4 regions of the Methylophilus sp. UBA6697 genome follow, and region 4 is predicted to be linked to each of the others. Evidence: predicted binding sites of a transcription regulator. Region 4 holds the regulator's gene; each other region holds the start of a gene.

Region 1 (5,960 bases), on a different contig from region 4:
CCAGTTTCAAGTTACGCACGTTGACCAGCGAGCAGCAGGCGGCGCTGGATGCGTTTGCGTTGGTATTGCATCAGCCGGATTTTCCGCCAGCAGTGCTTGCGCGCGAGCAGGCGCGTATCGTCGCGGCCCTGCAGGAGGCCGAAACCGAGCCTGACAGCATCGCACAAAAAGCGTTTATGCAGTCCGTGTATGGCATGCATCCTTACAGCCTGGATCAAAACGGTGAAATTTCCACTGTGCAGTCGCTGACGGTGGCGCAATTACGCCAGTTTTACCAAACCTATTACACGGCCAAGTCGGCGGTGATTGCCATGATGGGAGATTTGACCACCGAGCAAGCCAGGCAGATTGCCGCACGGCTGAGTGCTGGATTGCCGCAAAGCGCTGCGGTAGCGCCGGTGCCACCAGTGACAGCGCCTGCCTCGGCCAGCGTGAAAAAATTGCCGCATCCGGCGGTGCAGGCGCATATTCTGCTGGGGCAGCCTGGGAATAAACGGGGTGACGCGGACTTTTTCCCTTTGTATGTGGGTAACTATATTCTGGGTGGCGGCGGTTTTGTTTCGCGCCTGACTGAAGAGGTGCGTGAGAAGCGCGGCCTGGCCTACAGTGTGTATAGTTATTTTATGCCGATGAGCCAGTTAGGCCCGTTCCAGATCGGCCTGCAAACCAAGAAGGAGCAGGCCGATGAGGCACTCAAACTGGTGAAAGAGACGGTGCAGCAGTTTGTGGATAAAGGCGTGACGGAAAAAGAACTGGCTGCGGCCAAGGATAACCTGATCGGCGGTTTTCCGCTGCGCATAGATAGCAACAGCAAGATTCTGGAGTACCTGAATATGATTGGTTTTTACCAACTGCCGCTGGATTACCTGGATAGTTTTAATGATCATGTGGCCAAGGTGACGGTTCAGCAGGTGAATGATGCATTTAAGCGACGTGTTCACCCGGAAAGTTTTGCCACCGTGATTGTCGGGGCCGAATAATAAAAAAGCCGACCACATGGTCGGCTTTTTTTATGGTGCTTAATATTCTTTAAACCAGCCGCTTTTTGCGTGCCAGCAGGTAGTATAGAAATGCACCCAGCAGGTTGAGGAAGAAAATCACCAGAAACCAGACCAGTTTGTCTTCGCTTTGATTGGCCAGGCAATCGACCAGCATCCATACCCAAAATAATCCTAGTGCCAGTGCAATCAGGCTGCCTAATATGCCAAAGCCAAATAAGAATTCCATGCTGTTTTCCTTTGTTAATTGCCATGAATCATAGCACGATCCATTTGCATGGATGATCATGTAAATGTGGCTGCTAGCAAGAACGCCTTTATAATCATGCTTTGTCGTTGCTAACGAATAGAACCATATTCATGAATCAAGTTCGCCTGAATGCCGGCGTTTGGCGTAGCCGCATACTCAAATTTCCGGATGCAGAAGGCTTGCGCCCGACGTCTGACCGCGTGCGCCAGACTTTGTTTAACTGGTTAGGGCAGGAGATGACAGGCAAAGCCTGCCTGGATTTGTTTGCAGGCACGGGTGCCCTGGGCTTTGAAGCGCTATCGCGCAATGCCAGGCAAGTGACCATGCTGGAACTGGCCAAAGCGCCGTTTCAGGCATTGCTGCAAAACCAGCGCTTATTGGGCGCGACGCAGGCCGAGATGCGGCAAATGGATGCCTTGCAGTTTCTGGCGCAAAACAAACAGCGCTATGATGTGATTTTCTGCGATCCACCCTACCATAAACAGTGGCTGGATAAGTTGTTGCCACAGTTGGCCAGCCACCTGGCCGACGATGGTTTGCTGTATGTGGAGGCGGAATATGCGTTAAAATCCGACTCGGGCTGGCAAGTGATCAAGTCCGGCAAGGCGGGGCAGGTGTTTTATCATCTGCTGCAGCCAGTAGAAGCATAGGTCGAGGACACCTTAAAAAAATATTCGGGGTAAAGGTGAATGAGTAAAGTCAGAGTGGCAGTGTATCCGGGAACATTTGATCCGATTACATTGGGGCATGAAGATATTGTGCGCAGGGCCGCCAATCTGTTTGATGAGGTGATTGTGGCGGTGGCCGGCAGTACCAGCAAGCAGACTTTGTTCAGCCTGCAAGAGCGCGTGGCGTTGGCCGAGTCTGTGTTTAATGGCAGCAACATTCGCGTGGTGGGCTTTGATGGCCTGCTGATGCAGTTTGTGCAGGCGCAAGGCGGACAGATGGTGATTCGAGGTTTACGTGCGGCCAGTGATTTTGAATACGAGTTTCAGCTGGCAGGCATGAACCGCAAGCTGTATCCAAAACTTGAGACCCTGTTTATGACGCCCGCCGAAGAATTTATGTTTATCTCCTCCAGCCTGGTGCGCGAAGTCGCGCGTCTGGGCGGTGATGTGAACCAGTTTGTGTCGCCAGGCGTCGAAACTGCAATCAAGCAAAAACTGGTCGCTGCTTAACGCTATACCAGATAGAGAATCCCTTATTTTAAAGAGTCATGGCGTTATTTATTACCGATGAATGTATTAACTGCGATGTTTGCGAGCCAGTGTGCCCGAATGAGGCCATTTCGCAAGGCGCAGAAATCTATGAAATCAACCCTGACTTGTGCACGGAATGTGTTGGGCATTACGATAAGCCACAATGTCAGCAGGTATGCCCGATCAGTTGTATTCCGCTAGACCCGGATCGACCTGAAACCCAGGAACAGCTGATGGAAAAATATGTGCGGATCACTGCACTCAATCATTAAAAAAAATAATTAAAACCAACATTAAAACGAAGTTACACGGATCTCAAGGAGTCAATAATGCGAGTATTACATACCATGTTGCGCGTAGGCGATTTGCAACGTTCGATTGATTTTTATACGGGCGTGCTAGGCATGAAGCTGATCCGTACCCAGGATTACCCGGATGGCGAATTTACGCTGGCATTTGTCGGCTATGGCAATGAGTACGATAACACCGTGCTAGAGTTGACCTACAACTATGGCAAAACAGCCTATGACATGGGTGGCGCATATGGTCATATGGCGATTGAGGTCGACGATGCTTACAAAGCCTGTGAACTGGTCAAAACCAAAGGCGGCAAAGTGGTGCGCGAAGCGGGGCCGATGAAGCACGGCACGATTGTCATTGCGTTTATCGAAGACCCGGACGGCTATAAAATCGAATTCATCCAGAAGGGGACGATTGAGTACCCCGTTAATGTCTAACCAGGCACAGTTATTAGAGGCTGTGACGCAGGCGCAAGCTGGCAACTGGGATGCGGCCCACAATATCGCGCAGGACTATAGCGACACCACGGCGAACTGGATTCACGCCGTGCTGCATAAGATTGAAGGCGATACCTGGAATAGCAAGTACTGGTATGCCAGAACCGGTGGTCACCAATATGAAGATTACGGCCCGGATGTGGCCGCAGAGCTGGTGGCCATTCAACAATGGCTGAGCACTGCTGCTGCGCAATAATTGATTGCTTACTTATGATCTTCGTCAGCAGGGCGGCGGCTGGAAATAAAAATCCCCCATAGCGACTGCACAAACAGGCCAATCACGGTGCCGGTGATAAATAGCAACAGGCAGGCGAGCAAACACACCAACAGCAAGAAGGCATCTTGCTGCCACAGACCCAGCGCAGACAGCGACTGCCAGACAGTCAGTATTTGCTGTATCCAATGATCGAGGTTGATAAGCGCCATGTGTTTATTATGCCTGAGCAAACTCAGGCATGTAATCAGTCAGCGTATGCATGGATGTGTACAGCCAATATTTTGCATCATTTTACTGGTTCCCATTTTTCGTCCCTTTTCGGCTTTTCAGTCGGACTTTTAATCACAAGAGCCAAATCAGTGCACTCCCTCGCCTGATGTCGGTGCGTGTGCGCTATTCTTATTCTTTAACGCCATGATTTTTAAGTAAAAAAAGTTACCTTGAATATGGCCTGCTTGTTGCTAGTCTAGCATGGAGCTAGCACTGAGCTAGAGGAGAGGCACCATGATAAAAAAACTTGCGGCCAGCGCAACGATGTCAGCCGCCATGATTTCGGCAGACAGCCAATTGACCGACAATATTCAATTGCTGGGTGAGTTGCTCGATAAAGCGATTCTGGAGGTTGAAGGTGACGAGGTCGCGCAGAAGATTGCGTCTATTCGCCAAGCCGCCCTGCGCTTTCACCAGACACATGACCAGCAAGCCTCGCTAGACCTGGAGCAGTTATTGGCCGGCCTGAGTCTGGAGCATACCGTGCGTGTGGTACGGGCATTGGCCTATTTCAAGCATTTGGTGAACCTGGCTGAGGATTTATACGGCCAGCAATTAGGGCATTGCCAGCAGAATACACCTGCGCCCGGCATGCTTTCATATACCTTGTTGCAAATCAAAGCGGCGGGGATCCCGGCAGATACGATTAAACATCTGTTACAGGATGCGCTGATTTCCCCTGTGCTCACCGCGCACCCCACCGAAGTGCAGCGCAAAAGCGTGCTGGATATTGAACGCCTGATTGCCGAATTGCTGGCAGATCGTGCGCAAATGGTCTCCGAACGTCAGCGCACCCGCAATAGCCTGCTGCTGCAAGGCGCGGTGTCGGCATTGTGGCAAACCCGCATGATGCGTTACTCCAAACTCAGCGTGCTCAATGAAATTGAAAATGCACTGACTTATTACGAAAGTACGTTTTTGCATGTCATCCCTGAGATTCTGCAAGACGTTGAGCGCGATTTATCTGACTTGCTGCCCAATGTAGCATTGCCCGGCTTTTTGCGTATGGGCAGCTGGATAGGCGGTGACCGGGATGGCAACCCGTTTGTTAACGGGGCGACGTTGCGCGAAAGCGTGCGCTTGCAGGCCATTACTTTATTCAGATTTTATTTGCAGGAGCTGGCGGCATTAAAGCGCGAACTGGCAGTGTCAACCCGGGTGGTCGGCGTGGACGAGGCTGTGCTGCAAATGACCAAAGCGTCGCGTGACCAATCGCAACACCGGCTGGATGAACCTTATCGCCTGGCACTAAACGGTATTCACGATGGTTTGCTGGCCACGGCCAATACGCTGCTGCCGCAAGGCGGATGGGTGCTGCCTGAAGACATGACGGCTGACCCTTACGATACGCCAGAGGCCTTGCTGGCGCCGTTGCAAACCATTGCCGATTCTTTGCGCACCCACCATGGCGAAGCCCTGATTTATCCGCGGTTGGGCAAGCTGATCAAGGCGATTGGCACTTTTGGCTTTCATCTGGCGACGGTCGATATCCGCCAGTCTTCAGACGTGCATGAGGCGGTGATTACAGAATTATTGCAAAAGGCCGGCCATGACTTTGACTATGCGGGCTTTAATGAGGATGAAAAAATCGGCATTTTGCTGGAGGAACTAAAACAGCCGCGCTTGCTGTTTTCGCCTTTCCAGCAATATTCCGAATTGGTGCATAAAGAAATTGGTGTGCTGGTGGCGGTGCGTGAGATGCGCGAGCGCTTTGGTGAGTATGCGGTGCGGCAATATATTATTTCGCATACTGAAACGCTGTCTGACCTGCTGGAAGTGGCTTTGCTGCAACGTGAAGCCGGTTTGTTGCGCGGTGTGTGGGGTTCGGCCAATATCCAGGTCGATTTGAATATCGTGCCTTTGTTTGAAACCATTGCGGACTTGCGCGATGCACCCATGATCATGGGCAAATGGCTGAGCCTGCTTGGTATCCGCCACGTGATTCGTTACCAGGGCAGTGAGCAGGAAGTCATGCTGGGGTATTCTGATAGCAATAAGGACGGCGGCTTTTTAACCTCCAACTGGGAGTTATATAAAGCAGAAATCTCACTGGTGGAGCTGTTCAACCAGGCCAACGTCAAGTTGCGCCTGTTCCATGGCCGCGGTGGTACGGTGGGTCGTGGAGGAGGCCCTACTTACCAGGCCATCATGGCGCAACCCAAAGGCACAGTGGATGGCCAGATTCGCCTGACCGAGCAGGGGGAGATTATTTCCACACGTTATGCGGAT
Region 2 (5,960 bases), on a different contig from region 4:
AAAGCGGTTGAGGCCGGAACCATCACACATGGCAGGCGTGATGCCGACCAGTTTGTCATCTGCTGCGGCCATGTCGACCAGCCAGTCGCCGAATATTTGCGTATAACTTGGTCGCTCACTATGGCTTAGGCTATGCCCGTTTTGCGGGTCAAACTTGCTCACACCATGGTATTTGTTCGGATTCGCTTCGGCCGGGCTGTAGCCTTTGCCTTTTTGTGTCACGACATGCAAAAATTGGGGGCCTTGCAGCTGGCGGATATTACCCAGCGTATCGATCAGGGTGTCGATATCGTGGCCGTCAATCGGGCCAATATAGTTGAAACCGAATTCTTCAAATAGCGTTCCTGGCGTCACCATGCCTTTGGCATGTTCTTCGGCACGTCGCGCGAATTCCTTCACCGGCGGCATGATATCCAGCACTTTTTTGCCGCTGCGGCGCACGCTGTCATACAGTTTGCCGGACATTAAGCGAGCAAGGTAATTGTTAAGCGCGCCGACGTTGTTGGAGATGCTCATGTCGTTATCATTGAGGATTACCAGAATATTGGTATCCATGTCGCCAGCATTATTCAAAGCTTCAAATGCCATGCCCGCCGTCATGGCGCCATCGCCAATGATCGCCACGCTGCGGCGATTCGAGCCTTGTGCTTTGGCAGCAACAGCCATGCCTAACGCGGCTGAAATCGAGGTGCTGGAATGGCCGGTGCCAAACGTGTCGTATTCGCTCTCATCGCGCTTGGGGAAGCCGGCAATGCCTCCCGCTTTGCGCAAATTAGCCATGGCTTCGCGGCGGCCAGTTAGAATTTTGTGCGGGTAGGTTTGGTGGCCGACATCCCACACCAGGCGATCATCAGGCGTGTTGTAGATGTAATGTAATGCGATGGTGAGTTCAACCACACCCAGGTTAGAGGCCAGATGGCCGCCCGTTTGCGATACGCTTTGAATCAGGAATGCGCGTAGTTCTGCCGCCAGCACTTTGAGCTGCGAGCGCTCCAGCGTGCGGAGGTCGGTAGGGGAGTCAATGCGGGACAGCAGCGAAGTCATGATTAAAATGGGCGCTCACAAATAAATTTGGCAATGCCGCGTAGCGGGTCTGCCTGCGGGCCGAAGCTCGCCAGTAACTGCAATGTTTGCGCGTACAGGGTGTTTACCAGCGCTTTCGCCTCTTCCAAACCAAGCAGGCTGACGTAGGTCGATTTTTCCTGTAAAGCATCTTTGCCTGCGGTTTTGCCCAGTGTCTGTGTATCTGCGGTGGCGTCGAGAATATCATCGACCACCTGGAATGCCAGCCCCATATGCTGACTATATTGCTCTAAGGCCGTGATGAGTTGCTGATGCGTGTGGTCCGCTGCATAAGCACCCAGTAAGGCTGCTGCTTCAATCAGGGCGCCCGTTTTGTACTGGTGCATGGTTTGCAATGCCTCACGTGACAGCAATTTGCCGGTGCTTTGCAAGTCTATGCTCTGGCCACCACACATGCCGCGCGAACCGGTCGCTGTTGCCAATACTTGTACTTGTTTTAAAGCTTGCAGTGCACTGGTGCTGGCCAGGCATTCAAAGGCCTGGCTTTGTAACGCATCGCCCACCAGCAAGGCGGTTGCATCGTCATATTGTTTGTGGCAGCTAGGCTTGCCGCGGCGCAGGTCGTCATCGTCCATGCACGGCATATCATCATGCACCAGTGAAAAAGCGTGGATCAGTTCCACTGCCGCTGCTGATGCATCCGCCGCGTTTGGTGTCGCCCCAGCCAGTTCTGCCGCAGCATAACTTAACAAGGCGCGCACACGCTTGCCCCCGCCTAGCACCGCATAACGCATGGCCTCATGCAGGCGGCCAGGCAACGTGTTCTCACTTGGCAGCGTACGTGACAATACCTCTTCAACGCGTTGCTGATGTGCGCTGGCCCAATGATCAAAAACAAATGGAGGCTGAGTCATGACTAAAGACAAAAGAAAGCAGGCGCGTTAATTGGCCTCAAAAGGAGTCAGTTGTTGCTGCTGGTTCAAGATCATCACGGTTTGTTCGGCTTGCTGCAGTGATTCCTGACACACTTGCAATAATTGCATGCCCTCAGTGTAAGCCGTTAATGCGGCTTCCAGTGGCAGTTCGCCAGACTCCATACTTTTAACGATGGAGTCCAATGCCGCCAGTCGCTCAGCAAAAGTTTGTTGATCATTCACCGTAGACGGTGACTTTTTGGAAGCACTCATGAAAATTAGCCTGTGAAAACGCCAGCTATTTTAACAAAACTCCCCAAGCTTGCGGGATTATTCTCATGTGTACGAGGGATAGATCAGGCAGGTAAAACGCGCAGCAGAAATTGGCGAATATCGTTGATTTCTTCTTCACATACACTGTGCGGCATGTCGTATTCGTGCCATTCCACCGCATAACCCGCAGCCTCTAGCGTTTGCCGCGACGATTGCGCAGTCGCCAGTGTAATGACACTGTCTTGTCGTCCATGTGCCATCCAGATCGGTAATTGCTGGTTGGCAGGATGCTGTTTTTCTGTGAGCTGATTCTTTAAGGGCAAATAAGTAGAGAGCGCCAATACGCCAGCCAAAGGTCGATCAAAGCGCGTTGCCGTGTGCAAAGCCATTGCACCACCCTGTGAAAACCCCGCCAGTAAAATACGTTGCGAAGGGATGCCACGTGCAATCTCTGATTCAATCATGGCATTAATTGTTGCCTGCATATTGTTGATGCCAACTTCATCTTGAGTGCTTTCTGACTGCAACCCAAAAATGTCATACCAGGCACGCATTTCGTAACCGTTATTGAGGGTAACAGGCCTATAAGGCGCATGTGGCAGGATAAATTTGATATGCGGCAGATTGAGCATTTGAACCACGGGCTCAAAGTCATGGCCATCAGCGCCTAGGCCGTGGAGCCAGATGATGGTTGCAGTGGTGCCAGCTTGTTCGTTGATGCTGATACGCTGTAACATGAGTTTTTTAGACATAAAATATAGTCTTTTAGTATAACAGCAGCACGCTCATTCTCTGATGGATGCTTGCTAATCAATCGGTCCTATTAGTCTTGTAGCTGCAGGTTCTTGGCATGTACTTTTAGACGAGGTTGGCGCTTAATCTGAAGCGTAATTCTTTGTGATAATGCAATTGCATTTTTTGGGGGGGGTAGTTTGAGTGAGTTATCAATGATGCCATCACTCCTCTTTCCTCAGCAAAAACCCCTGCGTTTGTACGCAGGGGTTTAAGATGAGAAGCTCGAATGTTAGCGTTATATTAAGGGCCTACTAATCTGCAAGCACCAGCATTAGTCATAAGGCAGGAAACGGTTTTGCCAGTGCCCTGGTTGGGTGTGAATACCAATGGAGTGGCATTGATAGCAGTAGGGGCGACCACGCCTGCACAATTTGAGGCAGCGTAGTCAGTCATTACGTTGCCTAAGCTTAATTGTGTATATGCACGCTTGGAATATGCAGTCGCTTCTTCCATACATGCACCATCGTGTGCAGATTGTACGTAGTCGGTGTATGCCGGAATCGCTACAGAAGCCAAAATACCGATAATGGCAACAACGATCATCAATTCAATCAGGGTAAAACCTTGTTGTACGTGTTTTTTCATTATGTTTTCCTTTTGAGTCAAGTTTAAAGTGAACATCTTCTGTTTCATTCACTGCTTTTCCAACAGTGTTCGCTAAACCCTAAAGCAACAGCTGTGCCAGCTCCTTATTTCTGTTGTTAACTTGTTGAAAAATATGAATTAAAGGGGTTTTATGCTTTATTTCTTCGAATTGAATTCAAGATTTTTTGGCTAGACGGGCAAAATAAAAGATGACGTAAAGTGACAGCGATCGCCAATCTTTGGCAATGCAGGTGATGTTTTTGGTCAGGGGGCAGAGCGGGTGCTTCAGATGCAAAAAAGGGATTGTGTGGTACACAATCCCTTTATTTGGTGTCAGTGTTTAGCTTTTGACCAAACGCTGCATTTGCAAAAACTGTTGTTTACAACGTAAGACTTACCAGAACTTCCACCAGGGTTTGCTGTTGCCTTGCGTGCGCTTACCAGAACCCTGGCTAATTACTTTCCCGATTCGGCGACCTTTTTCAGGCTTTCCAGACCAGCATCAAAATAATCGTTGACTGCTTTGGTTGCAGCGTCGTCATTTTGTTCAGGTTTTGGGATGTTTGAAGAATCAGCACGTGTGTAGCTGCCTTTAACCGTTACCACTGATTCGTTGCCGCTGCCGGTCACAGTGATGCTTGGGTAAAAGTTAGACACTTGCAAGGTGCTTTTTTCAATCACGTATTCATATTTCAAGCGCATGCCTGCATCGTCGGCAGAGCGCAGTTTTTCGTACATCACGCCGCCGTTTTTCAGTTTAACGGTGCGATAAGTGGCGTCATCACCGTTTTCATCTTTTTTCTGCTCTACAGTGGTTGATTCAACGCCTGCGTGCCAAGCTTGTACATTGCCAAAGTCTTTGAGCAATGCCCAGACTTTTGCCGGTGCTGCCTTGATGGTGACGGTTTTTTCAAAACGTAACGCAGCCGCACCGTGTGCGCCAGCAGTCAGAGGGATCAGCGGCAATAAAGAAACAGCAATAATGCCTAGAATTTTTTTCATTACATTTCTCCTGATATTTACAGACTTTCAAAACTAAAAGTAAGCGGTACTTGATAAAAGTAAGCGGTCTTGGAGTTTCAAAAACAACCCGTGACTTTACCTAAAAAAAAGCTTCTTTGCGACTAATTCATGGGTCATCCTGTGAAAAAAACAAATTTTATTTGGCCTGAAGTATAAATTGCCCAAATGACCGGCATAGTTTGGGGCTGGCAATGGTGTGCGTGACGGTGTTTGTCTGGGCGTCAATCATTGAAACAGTGTCTGATCCCCAATTGGCAACGACGATTTGATTGGTCGCTTTGTCATACTCAATCCCTTCAGGGAACTCGCCGACGGTAACCGTTTTCACGGTTTTCCCTGTGTTTAAATCAATCACCGAAACGCTTTCTGCATGATTGTTGCTGACATAGGCCCAGCGACTGTCCGGGCTAATGGCAACGCCATAAGGGTGCTGCCCGGTTTTTACTGTGCTCGATTGGTAGGTATCCACATTCAGTAAGGTGAGTGTGTTGCTGACCACATTGACGACGAACAGTGTGCGGCCATCAGGACTGAGCGTTAAAGCGAACGGGTGCAAGCCGACCGGGATTTGCGCCAGCGTTTTCAGCGTATTAGTGTCGACAACGGTAATGTCGTTGCTATCGCGGTTGGCAATAAACAATTTTTTGTTGTCTGCGCTGATCAGCATGCCTGAAGGTGTTTTACCCGCCTTGAAGGCTTTTTGTTTTTCGGGGTGTGCCGTGTCTACGGCAATCACCTGTTCGCCGCCCCAGTCGGCCACATATAAGGTGTGCTCATCGCGGCTGAGTGTGATGCCTACGGCTTGTACTGGCACCGGGATGTCTTGCACCTTTTGCTGGGTATGGCTGTTGATGACGGAGACGCTTTGGCTATTGGCATTGCTGATGTAAACGCGCTGCTGCTTTGCCGCAATCGCTACGCCTACTGGCGCTTTACCAACGTCTATCGTCTGTATGACCTGTTTTTTTTGCGTGTCGACTACCGATACTGTGTCACTGCCCTGGTTGGTAATGTAGGCTAAATTACCTGCGTGACTGAGTGCGCTCCACACGAATAGCAAGAGCAGGCTACTGCACCGTTGGTACAGGCGATGTTGTTTGGGTGCGTGAGAGGTGTGTGTCATTGGCAAGTGCATAAAGATAAAACGGTTGTGAGCGTATCGGGTTGACAGATGTATTAATTATATGACCATAAATGCACTGTGGGAATTTGGCGTTTTATTTGTAAATGTATGAAAAGAAACAAAATATTCGCCTTTGACCCTAACGGACTATTTTATACATTCAGTCCGCTGACTTAAAATGGCAAAGAATTTTTTAATCCCAAATTGTTTAATCTATAAGGAAG
Region 3 (5,960 bases), on a different contig from region 4:
TATTCATTCAACGTCAAAGGTGGTCGCTGCGAGGCGTGCCAGGGCGATGGTGTACTGCGCGTTGAAATGCATTTTTTGCCGGACGTGTATGTGCCGTGCGATGTGTGCAAAGGCCAGCGCTATAACCGTGAAACACTGGAAATTCAGTTTAAAGGCAAAAATATCCACCAGGTGTTGGCCATGACCGTGGAGCAGGCGCACCAGTTCTTTAATGCGCAACCGGTCATAGAACGCAAACTGAAAACCCTGCTGGATGTGGGCCTGGGCTATATTACGCTGGGGCAATCGGCCACCACACTATCAGGTGGTGAGGCGCAACGGGTCAAGTTGTCACTGGAGCTGAGCAAGCGCGATACTGGCCGTACACTGTATATTCTGGACGAACCAACCACTGGTTTGCATTTTGCCGATATCCAATTATTGCTGGATGTGATTCACAGACTGCGCGACTCCGGCAATACAGTGGTGATTATTGAGCACAACCTGGATGTGATTAAAACGGCTGACTGGCTGATTGACATGGGGCCTGAGGGCGGTGATGGTGGCGGTGTGGTAGTTGGCGTAGGTGCGCCTGAGGAACTGGCAAAAAATACGGCCAGTTATACTGGCCGTTACCTCATACCCTTATTAAAACATCTCGCTGTCAAGGGCTAGGTCAACATGCAACCGGTCCCCGAGATGCGCTGTCATTTGACAGTGCATCCAATACGGATGTGGTAAAGCCACATACATATATTTATATAAAACATTGTATGTGGCGGTATGAGGGTTTAATAGCTTAAACAAGCCCTTAAAATCAGGGTAATTTCACCAATCGCATGCGCGCCTGTATGGTGCCAGCGTGACGACTCAGGTAACGTGTGCTGCGATGTACATCATAAAAGCGTGGATTCGGGATCATGGCCGCCAACCTGGCAGCCTCTGCTGGTCCAAGTGATCTGGCATTCCCATGAAAGTAATGACGCGAGGCCGCTTCGGCACCAAACACACCATCGCCCCACTCAATCACATTAAGATAAATTTCCAGAATACGGCGCTTGGTCAATAACTTTTCTAGCATAAAGGTGATGACCGCCTCTTGCGCTTTGCGCCACGGCGTCCGGTGGCCGGATAAAAACAAGTTTTTGGCCAATTGCTGGCTGATGGTCGAGCCGCCAGCCACAATTTTGCCTTTTTTCAGGTTTTTCTCGAACGCAGTTTCTATGCCCACCCAGTCAAATCCTTCGTGGTCGACAAACTTGCTATCTTCGGCTGCAATCACAGCGCGCTTTAAGTGGTTGCTGATTTTTGCATAGGGCACCCATTGCTGCTGCAACTTTGCATCAGGGTGACTTTCCTGCATGACTTCGAGGCGTGCTTCCATAAATGCGGTGGAGGTCGGGTTATGCTCAATCCACCATACAATATGCAATAGCGCCCACACCTGGTACAGGCAAATCCACAGCAGCAAGAGGCCAAAAAACAGTTTAATGGCTTGTTTCATCGTGAGAAACCTAGGACTGACGCAAAGACTGGATCACAGAAGCTGTGTCTGGACGCAAACCATGCCAGAGATAAAACGCTTCGGCCGCCTGTTCTACCAGCATGCCCAAGCCATCTGCCACGCGCGCGCCTGCTGCGCGCGCCTGCTGCATAAATGGTGTGTCTCTGCCATACATCATGTCGTAGGCCAGCGTATCTTGTTGGAATACCATTGCTGGAATTTGCAACACACTATCGGTTAAGCCGGCTGAGGTAGCATTAATCACCACGTCATAGCCTTGCGATAAGTCGGCAAATGTCTGCACCTGCAACGAGACTTGCGTACGTGTCGCGTCTTCGGCAAATCGGCCTGCCATGGCTTGCGCTTTATCCAGGCTGCGATTGGCGACCGTCAGTTGTAATGGCTGCTGCTCAAGCAGCGGCAATATCACGCCTTGCGCAGCACCACCTGCACCAAGCAACAATATGGTTTTGCCAGCCAAGCGTGTTTGCTGATGTTTGAGGATGTCGTTAACCAGGCCGCAGCCGTCAGTATTGTCACCAAGTAACTGCGAAGCTTTGAAGCTTAAAGTATTCACCGCGCCTGCTGCCTGCGCCCGCGCAGATAAGTCCTGGCAGGCATCAAAAGCCTCAAACTTAAATGGCACCGTCACATTGGCGCCCACATAACCGTCGGCTTGCAAGCGCGCAATCGTTGCAGCAAAGCCATCCAAAGGCGCCAGCACCTTCTCGTAAACGATGGATTTATTGAATTGCTGTGCAAAGGCCTGGTGGATCAATGGCGATTTGCTATGTTCGATTGGATGACCAATCACTGCATACTTTTCAACGGTCATACGCGGCAAAGCTTCATTTGTCTAAAGTGATTGATACAGCGTTAATTAGTCCACGGCAGGCCAGCATGCTTCCAGCCGTTAATCAAGGTTCTTTGCTTCAGCGCATTGGCCTCGCCTTCAAAGCCTTCAATCATATTATAAGCATTGCTATAGCCCAGTTGCTGCGCCAACAACGCCGCATTATGACTGCGTCCGCCTGTACGACACATAAAAATCACGGTGCATGATTTATCCACTTGCGCTTGCAATTGTGCAGCAAACTCGGCATTTGCCACCATGCCAGGGTAAAACGCCCACTCTACATGGGTCGCAACAGGCACACGCCCGACCAACTCCAACTCCGCGCGTGAGCGTACATCGACCAACACCGCTTCGCTATTCTGGCTAATCAATGCGTAGGCTTCTTGCGGCGTCACCGCACCCGCATATGACAAGCCAGTTTGTGAGGCGCGGGCATGGGCCTGAGTTAAGATATTTTCTACGCTTTCCAAATCACACCTTCATTCATTCACACAAGGACTAAAACGGCGAGTATACCCGCGAAAGCAAGTCAAAATCACAATGCACAATTTTGGTGCTCAATTTGTTGCATTGCACACAAATAGTGCATGATGTTTTTATAATTTTATGTAAGATACCCCTTAACCATGCAAAATGGTTATTTTGGCGTGGCATGCTTCCTGCTAATATTACACATTGAGATTTCCTGGGATTCGGTCATCCGGCTGAATTCCAACTATCCATTGTTTGACACTTGCTCACGTTACGGGACATCCGCAACATGCCCCGCTTTTTGCGTGTGCAACTTAAAATTTAGACCTTGATCATTGAGGAGAATGTAATGTCCGTTGCAAACGTAATGAAATTGGTTGCAGAAAACGACATCAAATTTGTTGATTTCCGTTTTACCGATACCAGAGGTAAAGAGCAGCACGTGACTGTGCCAGTTTCTCACTTCGACGAAGATAAATTTACTGAAGGCCATGCATTTGACGGCTCTTCCATCGCTGGATGGAAAGGCATTCAAGCCTCTGACATGCAACTGATGCCTGATGCAAGCACCGCATACATTGACCCGTTTTTTGACGAGCCAACATTGGTTTTAACCTGTGATGTTGTTGACCCTACAGATGGTAAAGGTTACGACCGCGACCCACGTAGCTTGGCGAAACGCGCTGAAGCCTACCTGAAATCCAGCGGCCTGGGCGACACAGCCTACTTCGGTCCTGAGCCAGAGTTCTTCATTTTTGACAGCGTACAATGGGATGCCACCATGGGTGGTAGCTTCGTTAAGATCAACTCCGAAGAAGCAGCCTGGTCATCAGGTGAAAAATTCGAAGGCGGCAACACAGGCCACCGTCCAGGCGTTAAAGGCGGCTACTTCCCAGTGCCTCCAGTCGACTCATTGCACGACATCCGCTCTGCGATGGTGATGACACTGGAAGAGTTGGGCGTGCCTGTTGAAGTGCATCACCACGAAGTGGCGACTGCTGGTCAATGTGAAATCGGTACTAAATTTGCAACATTGGTACAACGTGCTGACTGGACACAAATCCTGAAATACGTAGTGACCAACACCGCGCACGCTTACGGTAAAACTGCAACCTTTATGCCTAAACCAATGTTTGGCGATAACGGTTCTGGTATGCACGTGCATCAATCCGTATGGAAAGATGGCAAAAACCTGTTTGCAGGTAACGGCTATGCTGGTTTGAGCGATTTCGCCCTGTACTACATCGGCGGCATCATCAAACACGCGCGCGCATTGAACGCGATCACTAACCCAGGCACTAACTCATACAAGCGCCTGGTGCCACATTACGAAGCACCGGTAAAACTGGCTTACTCTGCTAAAAACCGTTCTGCTGCGATCCGTATCCCATTCGTACATTCAGACAAAGCACGTCGTGTTGAAGCTCGCTTCCCAGACCCGATTGCCAACCCATACCTGGCTTTCTCAGCTTTGCTGATGGCTGGCCTGGACGGCGTTCAGAACAAAATTCACCCAGGTGAACCAGCGACAAAAGACTTGTACCATCTGCCACCAGAAGAAGATGCATTGATTCCAACCGTGTGTTCTTCATTGGAGCAAGCGCTTGAGTACCTGGACAAAGACCGCGAGTTCCTGACACGCGGTGGTGTGTTCACTGATGACTGGATTGACTCTTACATTGCATTAAAAATGGAAGAAGTTACCAAATTGCGTCAAACACCACACCCTGTTGAGTTTGGTTTGTACTACTCCTGCTAATCGCAAGAGACGCACCAAAACAGGGCAGCTTAGGCTGCCCTGTTTTTTTATGCACACTCAGCATCGTCAACCTTTTGCAGTAAACACACGTTGATAACCTCAACAATCTACTCTAAACTATTGCCATGAAAAGACTTTTTTACGTTCTCGCTTTTGTACTGGCATCAAGCAGCTGCCTGGCGGATATCTACAAGTATACGGACAGCAATGGTGTGACCACTTACACCAATATCAAGCCAGAAGGTCACAGCAAAGCAGAATTGGTCATTAGCGGCCCAAAAACGGCGGAGCCACCACCCGTTGCGCGTGAAAAAAAACCTAGCGCAAAAGCCCCCTCTCCGGCTAATTTCCCCAAAGTGGATAACCAGACGCAAAACCAGCGCGACCAAAAACGCCGCGAATTGCTCATGAGTGAATTAGAGCAAGAAAAACAAGCACTTGAACATGCAAAACAGCTCTACGAAGAGGCGCAAAATACGCCCGAAGTCTATAAAGGCGCCAATGGAAAAACCTTTAGAAACGTCGCAAAATACGATGAAAAACTACATGTGATTGAAGCCGAAATTCAGGCCCATGAGCGTAACATCGAGCTACTCAACAAAGAACTTAATCTGTAAACGCACCATTTTGGGAATTCTTTAAACCATTTTTGACACCTGAGTTAGAATTGGCTTGGCTTTTGCTTTAAAACAGGGCGTGATTCACTCTTTTTAACAAGCTTAGGATATGGTTCAAAAATCTCCCCACGGGTTTAGCGGTTTAGAGCACATTGCAACAGCAGTGATTCTGCTCAATAACCAGCTGGAAGTAACCTATGCAAACTCGAGTGCAGAGATACTGTTCGCGTTTAGCGCCAACCAAATTCACGGCCTGCACATTCACGATGTATTCGTGAATTGCGAGATTCTGCAAATGGCAGTCACCAATGCCATACAAACTCAAGGTCCCTTTCGGGAACACGAGTTCACGCTGACCACACAACGCGGGCACACCACGGCGGTCACTTGTACCGTCACACCCATTTCAACCACGTTCAACCAAACGCCAGAGGACATGCTGATCCTGGAGTTTGTGCAAATGGACCAGCAATTGCGCATTGCGCGCGAAGAGCGCATGCTGATTCAACAGCAAGCCAACTCAGAGTTGTTGCGCAATCTGGCACACGAAATCCGCAACCCCTTGGGTGGTTTGCGCGGCGCAGCGCAATTGCTTGAATTCGAGCTGCCACAAGCCAGCCTGAAAGAATACACGCAAGTCATTATTAAAGAGGCGGATCGCCTGCACAGCTTGATGGATAGGCTGCTGGCGCCCCATCGCGTACCCAAATACGAGCCGACCAACATTCATGAAGTATTGGAACGCGTACGCAGTTTATTGCTGGCGGAATCCCC
Region 4 (5,960 bases):
CCAGCTACCGGCGACGGTGATCACAGGTACCGGCATGCGTTTTGATAACAAGGCAGGCACCATGCAATTATTTAACCGGGTGCATGTACATTATGTACGCGCACCCGCAGTCGCAAAAACTGCAAGCCCGGCAGCGAAGGCGAAAACAGGCAATCACAAGGGTCGTTGATTCTGGAGAAATGAGTTGAACACGCACAAGCCATTATTTTATGCCACCTGCTTGACCTTATGGGCACTGCTATCGTGGTCAACCAGCGTGCTGGCTGAAGAGTCTGACCGTGACCAGCCGATTGAGCTGGAAGCGGATACCGTGACTGTGAATGATGCCAAAAAAATCAGCATTTATACCGGCAATGTGATCCTCAACCAGGGCACCCTGCAAATCAAAGCCGACAAAATGATTGTGCGTGAAGACCAGGATGGCTTTCAGCACAGTACCTGTACCGGCAACCCGACCACATTCAAGCAAAAACGCACAGGCAAAGACGAATGGATGCAAGGCAGTGGGCAGCGTATTGAATACAACGCGCGCATGGACAAGGTACAGCTATACACCAACGCCTGGGTCAAACGTGGTGAAGACCTGGTCACCGGCGACTACATCAGTTATGACGCCAATGCAGAGTACGCCGAAGTCATTGGCGGCACCAAGGCTAACCCCAATGGTACCGCCGGTAGCCGCGTCAAAGCGACCATTCAGCCCAAGAACAAAACCACGCCGCCTGTGATTGATAACAAGCCAACCTCGCAACAAGGGCTGCGCATGAACCGCTCACTGCAAATCAAAGTGGAACCGGCACCCGCCGACACCACTAATGAGCCTACGAAAGCGCAACCCTAAAGACCGGCCTTATGCAGACAACAGTTTCACCAGATCATAACCACTTACGTGTCAGCCACCTGAAAAAAGCCTATCAGGGACGCACCGTGGTTAAAAACACTACACTTGAGCTACGCAGCGGCGAAGTGATTGGTTTGCTCGGCCCGAATGGTGCTGGCAAAACCACCAGCTTTTACATGATTGTTGGCCTGGTCGCACTGGACGACGGCAGCATTACGCTGAATGGGGCAGATGTCAGCCGCGCGCCCATGCACGAGCGCGCCCGCATGGGCCTGGCTTACCTGCCACAAGAAGCATCCATTTTTCGTAAAATGACGGTGACTGATAATATTTTATCAATCCTGGAAACCCGCCCTTACACGGAAGAAGAGCGTGAAGCGCGGCTGGAGTCTTTACTGGATCAATTACATATCCAGCATATCCGTCACAGCCAGGCCGTCAGCCTGTCGGGCGGCGAGCGCCGCCGCGTAGAGATTGCGCGCTGCCTGGCCACAGATCCAAAATTCATCCTGCTGGATGAGCCATTTGCCGGGATTGACCCGATTGCGGTGATTGAGATCCAGAAAATTATCCGCTACCTGAGCAGCCAGAATATCGGCATTTTGATTACAGACCACAACGTGCGTGAAACCCTGGATATTTGTGACCGGGCGTATATCGTTAATGAAGGCGCTGTGTTTGCCGCAGGCACGCCAGACGAAATCATTCAGAACGAAGGCGTACGTGAAGTCTATCTCGGCAAGAACTTTAGGCTGTAACCTGATATGAAGCAAAACCTGCAATTACGCATCTCACAAAACCTGGCGCTCACCCCGCAACTGCAGCAGTCTATCCGCCTGTTGCAGTTGTCCACGCTGGAGTTAAGCCAGGAGCTGGAAACCATCCTGCAGGAAAATCCGTTGCTGGAAATGGCAGATGGCGAAGAAGGAGAATTTGAAGATAACTCGCCATTGGCCACCAGCTCGACAGACACAGAGCAGGTGGATGCAAGTTCATTTGATGTCGCTACCCAAAACGACCTCACGCCCCCTGCAGAGAGTCTGCGTGATGAACCACGTGACGAAACGAGCGGCACTGAAGGCGAACAACCAAATCTGAATGAAGAATTCACGCCGCCCGAGTTTGAAGATGACTACGAAGAGTTTGGCAGTGCCAGCAACTGGGACGAAGCGGGCCGCAACAACCTCGATGATGAAGATAGTGACTTCTCTCGCCAGGACGCCAGCAACATCAGTCTGCGCGAGCACCTGATCAACCAGATGCAATTGGCACATCTATCCAAGCGTGACATGGATCTGGTGAAATTTTTGCTCGACAGCATTAACGATGATGGTTATTTAGAGCAGGATCTACAGGAGATTGTCGACCTGTTGCCGCCAGAGCTGGAAATTGAGTTACTGGAGCTGGAAACCGCACTGAAATTGATCCAGAACCTGGATCCGATCGGCGTCGGTGCACGTGACCTGCGTGAATGCATCTTGCTACAACTGCAAGTACTGCCGCCTGAGACACCTTATCTGCGTATTGCGATGGCAATTGCCAAAGATCACCTGGCATTGCTGGCCAACAAAGACTTTGTCAAATTGCGCAAGGTACTCACTTGCGACGAAGCCGCGCTCAAAGGCGCGCAACAACTGATCCGCCAGCAAAACCCCAAGCCAGGCAATGAGTTTGCGACCTTTAGCCATGACCACTTTATTCAGCACGATGTCGTGGTCAAAAAAATCAAAGGCATCTGGATGGCGTCGCTCAATGATGGCGTGATCCCCAAATTGCGTATCAATCAGTTGTATGCAGATATCCTCAAGCGCAACCGTGAAAGCTCCGGCCAATATCTGCAGAGCCAGATGCAGGAAGCCAAATGGATGATTAAAAATATCCAGCAACGCTTTTCTACCATCTTGCGTGTGTCGCAAGCGATTGTGGACAGACAGCGCAATTTCTTTGAACATGGGGAAATTGCCATGCGGCCCCTGGTATTGCGCGAAATTGCCGAAGAGCTCGACTTGCATGAAAGCACGGTTTCTCGCGTGACAACGCATAAGTATATGCTCACGCCACGCGGTGTATTTGAACTTAAATACTTTTTTGGCAGCTCAGTCGCCACCGATGCGGGCGGCTCATGTTCTGCCACCGCCATTCGCGCGCTCATCAAACAAATGGTCGCTGAAGAAAACCAGAAAAAACCATTGTCTGACAATCAAATCACCGATACGTTGGCGCAGCAAGGCATTGTGGTTGCGCGCCGCACCATTGCCAAATACCGCGAATCGCTGAATATTCCACCAGCCAATTTACGCAAATCGCTGTAAACCAAAAAGGCCGCAAATGCGGCCTTTTTGAATGAGTAACGCATGTTTACTGGATGGTGATTTTGGCAAACTTGCGCTTGCCCACTTGCGCCACCACGGTCACTCCTTTTGCCAGTGACAGGTTTTTATCATCAACCTTTACGCTATCCAGCTTCACGCCGCCTTGTTGCACGGCACGCATGGCTTCACTGGTGCTTTCCACCAGGCCCGCCTGCTTGAGCAACTGGCTGATACTGATGCTATCACCGTCAATCGCCACTGCTACCTCAGGCACATCATCAGGAATCCCGCCTTTAGCCCTGGTCTGGAAATCTTGCAGGGCTTTTTCAGCCGCCGCCTGGCCGTGGAAACGGGCGACGATTTCCTGTGCAAAACCGACCTTGATATTACGCGGATTGTCGCCAGCAGCCACTTGCACTTTCCACTGAGCGATGGTTTCCAGGGTGGCAAATGACAGCAAGTCGATGTAACGCCACATCAGTTCATCAGAAATCGACATGATTTTGGCAAAAATCGTCTCAGGCGCTTCGCTGATACCGATGTAGTTACCCAAAGACTTGGACATTTTATTCACGCCGTCCAGGCCTTCCAGCAACGGCATCATCAACACGCATTGCTGCGACTGGCCAGCCTGCTTTTGCAATTCACGGCCCATGAGCAGGTTAAATTTCTGGTCTGTGCCGCCCAGTTCCAAATCGGCCTGCAAAGCCACAGAGTCATAGCCCTGCAATAAGGGATACAAGAATTCATGAATCGCGATTGGCTGGTTGCCTTTGAAACGCTTGGAGAAGTCATCTCGCTCCAGCATACGGGCAACCGTATGGCTGGCTGCCAGTTTGATCATGCCCGCGGCACCGAGGTCGCTTAACCACTTGGAGTTAAACACAATCTCGGTTTTGGCCGGGTCCAGAATCTTGAATACCTGTTCGGAATAGGTGTCGGCATTCGCCTTCACCTGTTCGACCGTTAACGGCGGGCGCGTGGTGCTTTTACCCGTCGGGTCACCAATCATGCCGGTAAAGTCACCAATCAGGAATTGAATCTGGTGCCCTAGATCCTGCAACTGGCGTAATTTGTTAATCAGCACGGTGTGCCCGAGATGCAGGTCAGGTGCGGTGGGGTCAAAGCCTGCTTTCACACGCAAGGGTTTGCCGGTTTTCAGCTTTTCAATCAGTTCTTGCTCGATTAATAGTTCATCGGCACCGCGCTTGATAATCGCCAGTGCGTTCACAATCTCTGGACTCAGTGCTTCAGTCGTCACTGAAGCTTGGTTTACGTCTGTCATAAAGGTTCTTTTTTTGAGGCGCGCGTTGCGCACGCTTCGTCATGAAAGTAAAACAGCTATTTTAACGTAATCCCATGCATTTCTGTAAGCCAGGCATGAGCAGTGTTACACTTATGCCTTATGAATTTTTCTGCCCCACCCACTCAAACACGCCTGTTTATCGGCCTGATGTCTGGTACCAGTCTGGATGGGGTGGACGCCGTCCTGGTCTCGCAACAAGGCGAGCATCTGCAGCAACAAAGCCAGTATTTCCTGCCTTATCCGGCGGATATCAGACAAATCCTGCTGGATCTGCATACGCCAGCCGTCAACGAATTACATACCGCCGCTATAGTGTCCAATCAGCTGGCCGACCTCTACGCAGCGGCAGTGCAAGACTTATTGCAAGCAGCCAATGTATCGGCAGAAGCCGTGACGGCGATTGGCTGCCACGGGCAAACCATACGCCACTGTCCTGATCTGGCCAACGGCCAGGCCTATACCTTGCAACTGGGTAACCATGCGCGCCTGGCGGAACGCACTGGCATCACCGTGGTCGGCGACTTTCGCAGCCGCGACATTGCGGCTGGCGGACAAGGCGCGCCATTAGTGCCCGCCTTTCACCAGGCAATCTTTGCAGCACCAGACACACATCGCGTCATTTTGAATATTGGCGGCATCGCCAACCTGAGCGACTTGCCGGTGAGCGGCAAGGTGATTGGCTTTGATTCCGGCCCCGGCAACTTACTTATGGACTCATGGACCCTGCAGCACACAGGCCAGAGCTATGATGCTGGTGGCGCCTGGGCAGTACGTGGCGACGTCAATCCAGCCTTGCTGGACGCTTTGCTTGCTGACCCGTATTTTGCATTGCCCATCCCGAAAAGCACTGGCCGCGACCTGTTTAACCAGGCCTGGCTCCATGCACACCTGCAAGCCCATGCTGACACGCCACAGAATGTCGCCCGTACGCTGCTGGAATTGACAGCAGTGACGATTGCCAATGCCTTGAAACAGCATTGCAGCGGTGCCGCAGAAATCTATGTCTGCGGCGGCGGTGCGCACAATATTGCTTTGATAGACAGGTTACAAACCCTGTGCGGGCGACCAGTGCAACACACGGATAGCCTGGGAATTGGCGTCGACTGGGTGGAAGCCGTTGCTTTTTCCTGGCTGGCGCAACGTTGCGTGGACCATCAACCCGGCAACCTGCCTGCCGTCACCGGCGCAGCAGGGCCACGGGTCTTAGGCGCGATTTATCCGAATTAGGACTAAGACACCCTAAAGCAGTGCGAATGCACTCAACGTTTGATTTAAACTGGTGCAGGATTGAAGACGATTTTTGAACTTTTCCACCCTCATTTCCGCACAAGCCCCCATATTCAAAAACGATTGCGTATAATTTAGACAACCTTGACTTAAACAGAGTACGTTATGGCTACCAAAGCGACCATTACATTTGACAACGACAGTACCGCAATTGAATTGCCCGTCTTAAAGGGCAGCTTGGGCACGGATGTGATCGATATCCGTAACCTGGGTA

The links. The regulator sigma-54, encoded in region 4, starts transcription at its own class of promoters, with help from an activator protein. The targets are predictions, from matches to a motif close to TGGCACNNTTCCTGCT.
Region 1: the regulator sigma-54 is predicted to act here: its motif matches at 3,909-3,924, upstream of ppc (phosphoenolpyruvate carboxylase).
Region 2: the regulator sigma-54 is predicted to act here: its motif matches at 3,674-3,689, upstream of B3355_RS00970 (pilin).
Region 3: the regulator sigma-54 is predicted to act here: its motif matches at 2,988-3,003, upstream of glnA (type I glutamate--ammonia ligase).

What each region holds. Positions count from the first base shown of each region.
Region 1 is NZ_DKJH01000025.1:59,918-65,877, forward strand. Features, by position in the region: gene B3355_RS07745 (M16 family metallopeptidase) at 1-980, shown strand, start outside; gene B3355_RS07750 (PLDc N-terminal domain-containing protein) at 1,030-1,227, opposite strand; gene rsmD (16S rRNA (guanine(966)-N(2))-methyltransferase RsmD) at 1,359-1,898, shown strand; gene coaD (pantetheine-phosphate adenylyltransferase) at 1,938-2,426, shown strand; gene B3355_RS07765 (YfhL family 4Fe-4S dicluster ferredoxin) at 2,465-2,719, shown strand; gene gloA (lactoylglutathione lyase) at 2,777-3,184, shown strand; gene B3355_RS07775 (hypothetical protein) at 3,177-3,440, shown strand; gene B3355_RS07780 (hypothetical protein) at 3,449-3,670, opposite strand; gene ppc (phosphoenolpyruvate carboxylase) at 3,966-5,960, shown strand, end outside.
Region 2 is NZ_DKJH01000002.1:35,894-41,853, forward strand. Features, by position in the region: gene dxs (1-deoxy-D-xylulose-5-phosphate synthase) at 1-1,044, opposite strand, end outside; gene B3355_RS00955 (polyprenyl synthetase family protein) at 1,047-1,937, opposite strand; gene xseB (exodeoxyribonuclease VII small subunit) at 1,965-2,210, opposite strand; gene B3355_RS00965 (alpha/beta hydrolase) at 2,294-2,962, opposite strand; gene B3355_RS00970 (pilin) at 3,246-3,590, opposite strand; gene B3355_RS00975 (SRPBCC family protein) at 4,047-4,592, opposite strand; gene B3355_RS00980 (beta-propeller fold lactonase family protein) at 4,750-5,736, opposite strand.
Region 3 is NZ_DKJH01000041.1:22,763-28,722, forward strand. Features, by position in the region: gene uvrA (excinuclease ABC subunit UvrA) at 1-654, shown strand, start outside; gene mtgA (monofunctional biosynthetic peptidoglycan transglycosylase) at 797-1,483, opposite strand; gene aroE (shikimate dehydrogenase) at 1,494-2,318, opposite strand; gene B3355_RS10725 (rhodanese-like domain-containing protein) at 2,360-2,809, opposite strand; gene glnA (type I glutamate--ammonia ligase) at 3,160-4,569, shown strand; gene B3355_RS10735 (DUF4124 domain-containing protein) at 4,695-5,186, shown strand; gene glnL (nitrogen regulation protein NR(II)) at 5,296-5,960, shown strand, end outside.
Region 4 is NZ_DKJH01000031.1:4,902-10,861, forward strand. Features, by position in the region: gene lptC (LPS export ABC transporter periplasmic protein LptC) at 1-169, shown strand, start outside; gene lptA (lipopolysaccharide transport periplasmic protein LptA) at 185-841, shown strand; gene lptB (LPS export ABC transporter ATP-binding protein) at 853-1,599, shown strand; gene B3355_RS09055 (RNA polymerase factor sigma-54) at 1,606-3,153, shown strand; gene tyrS (tyrosine--tRNA ligase) at 3,200-4,438, opposite strand; gene B3355_RS09065 (anhydro-N-acetylmuramic acid kinase) at 4,559-5,686, shown strand; gene gltA (citrate synthase) at 5,852-5,960, shown strand, end outside.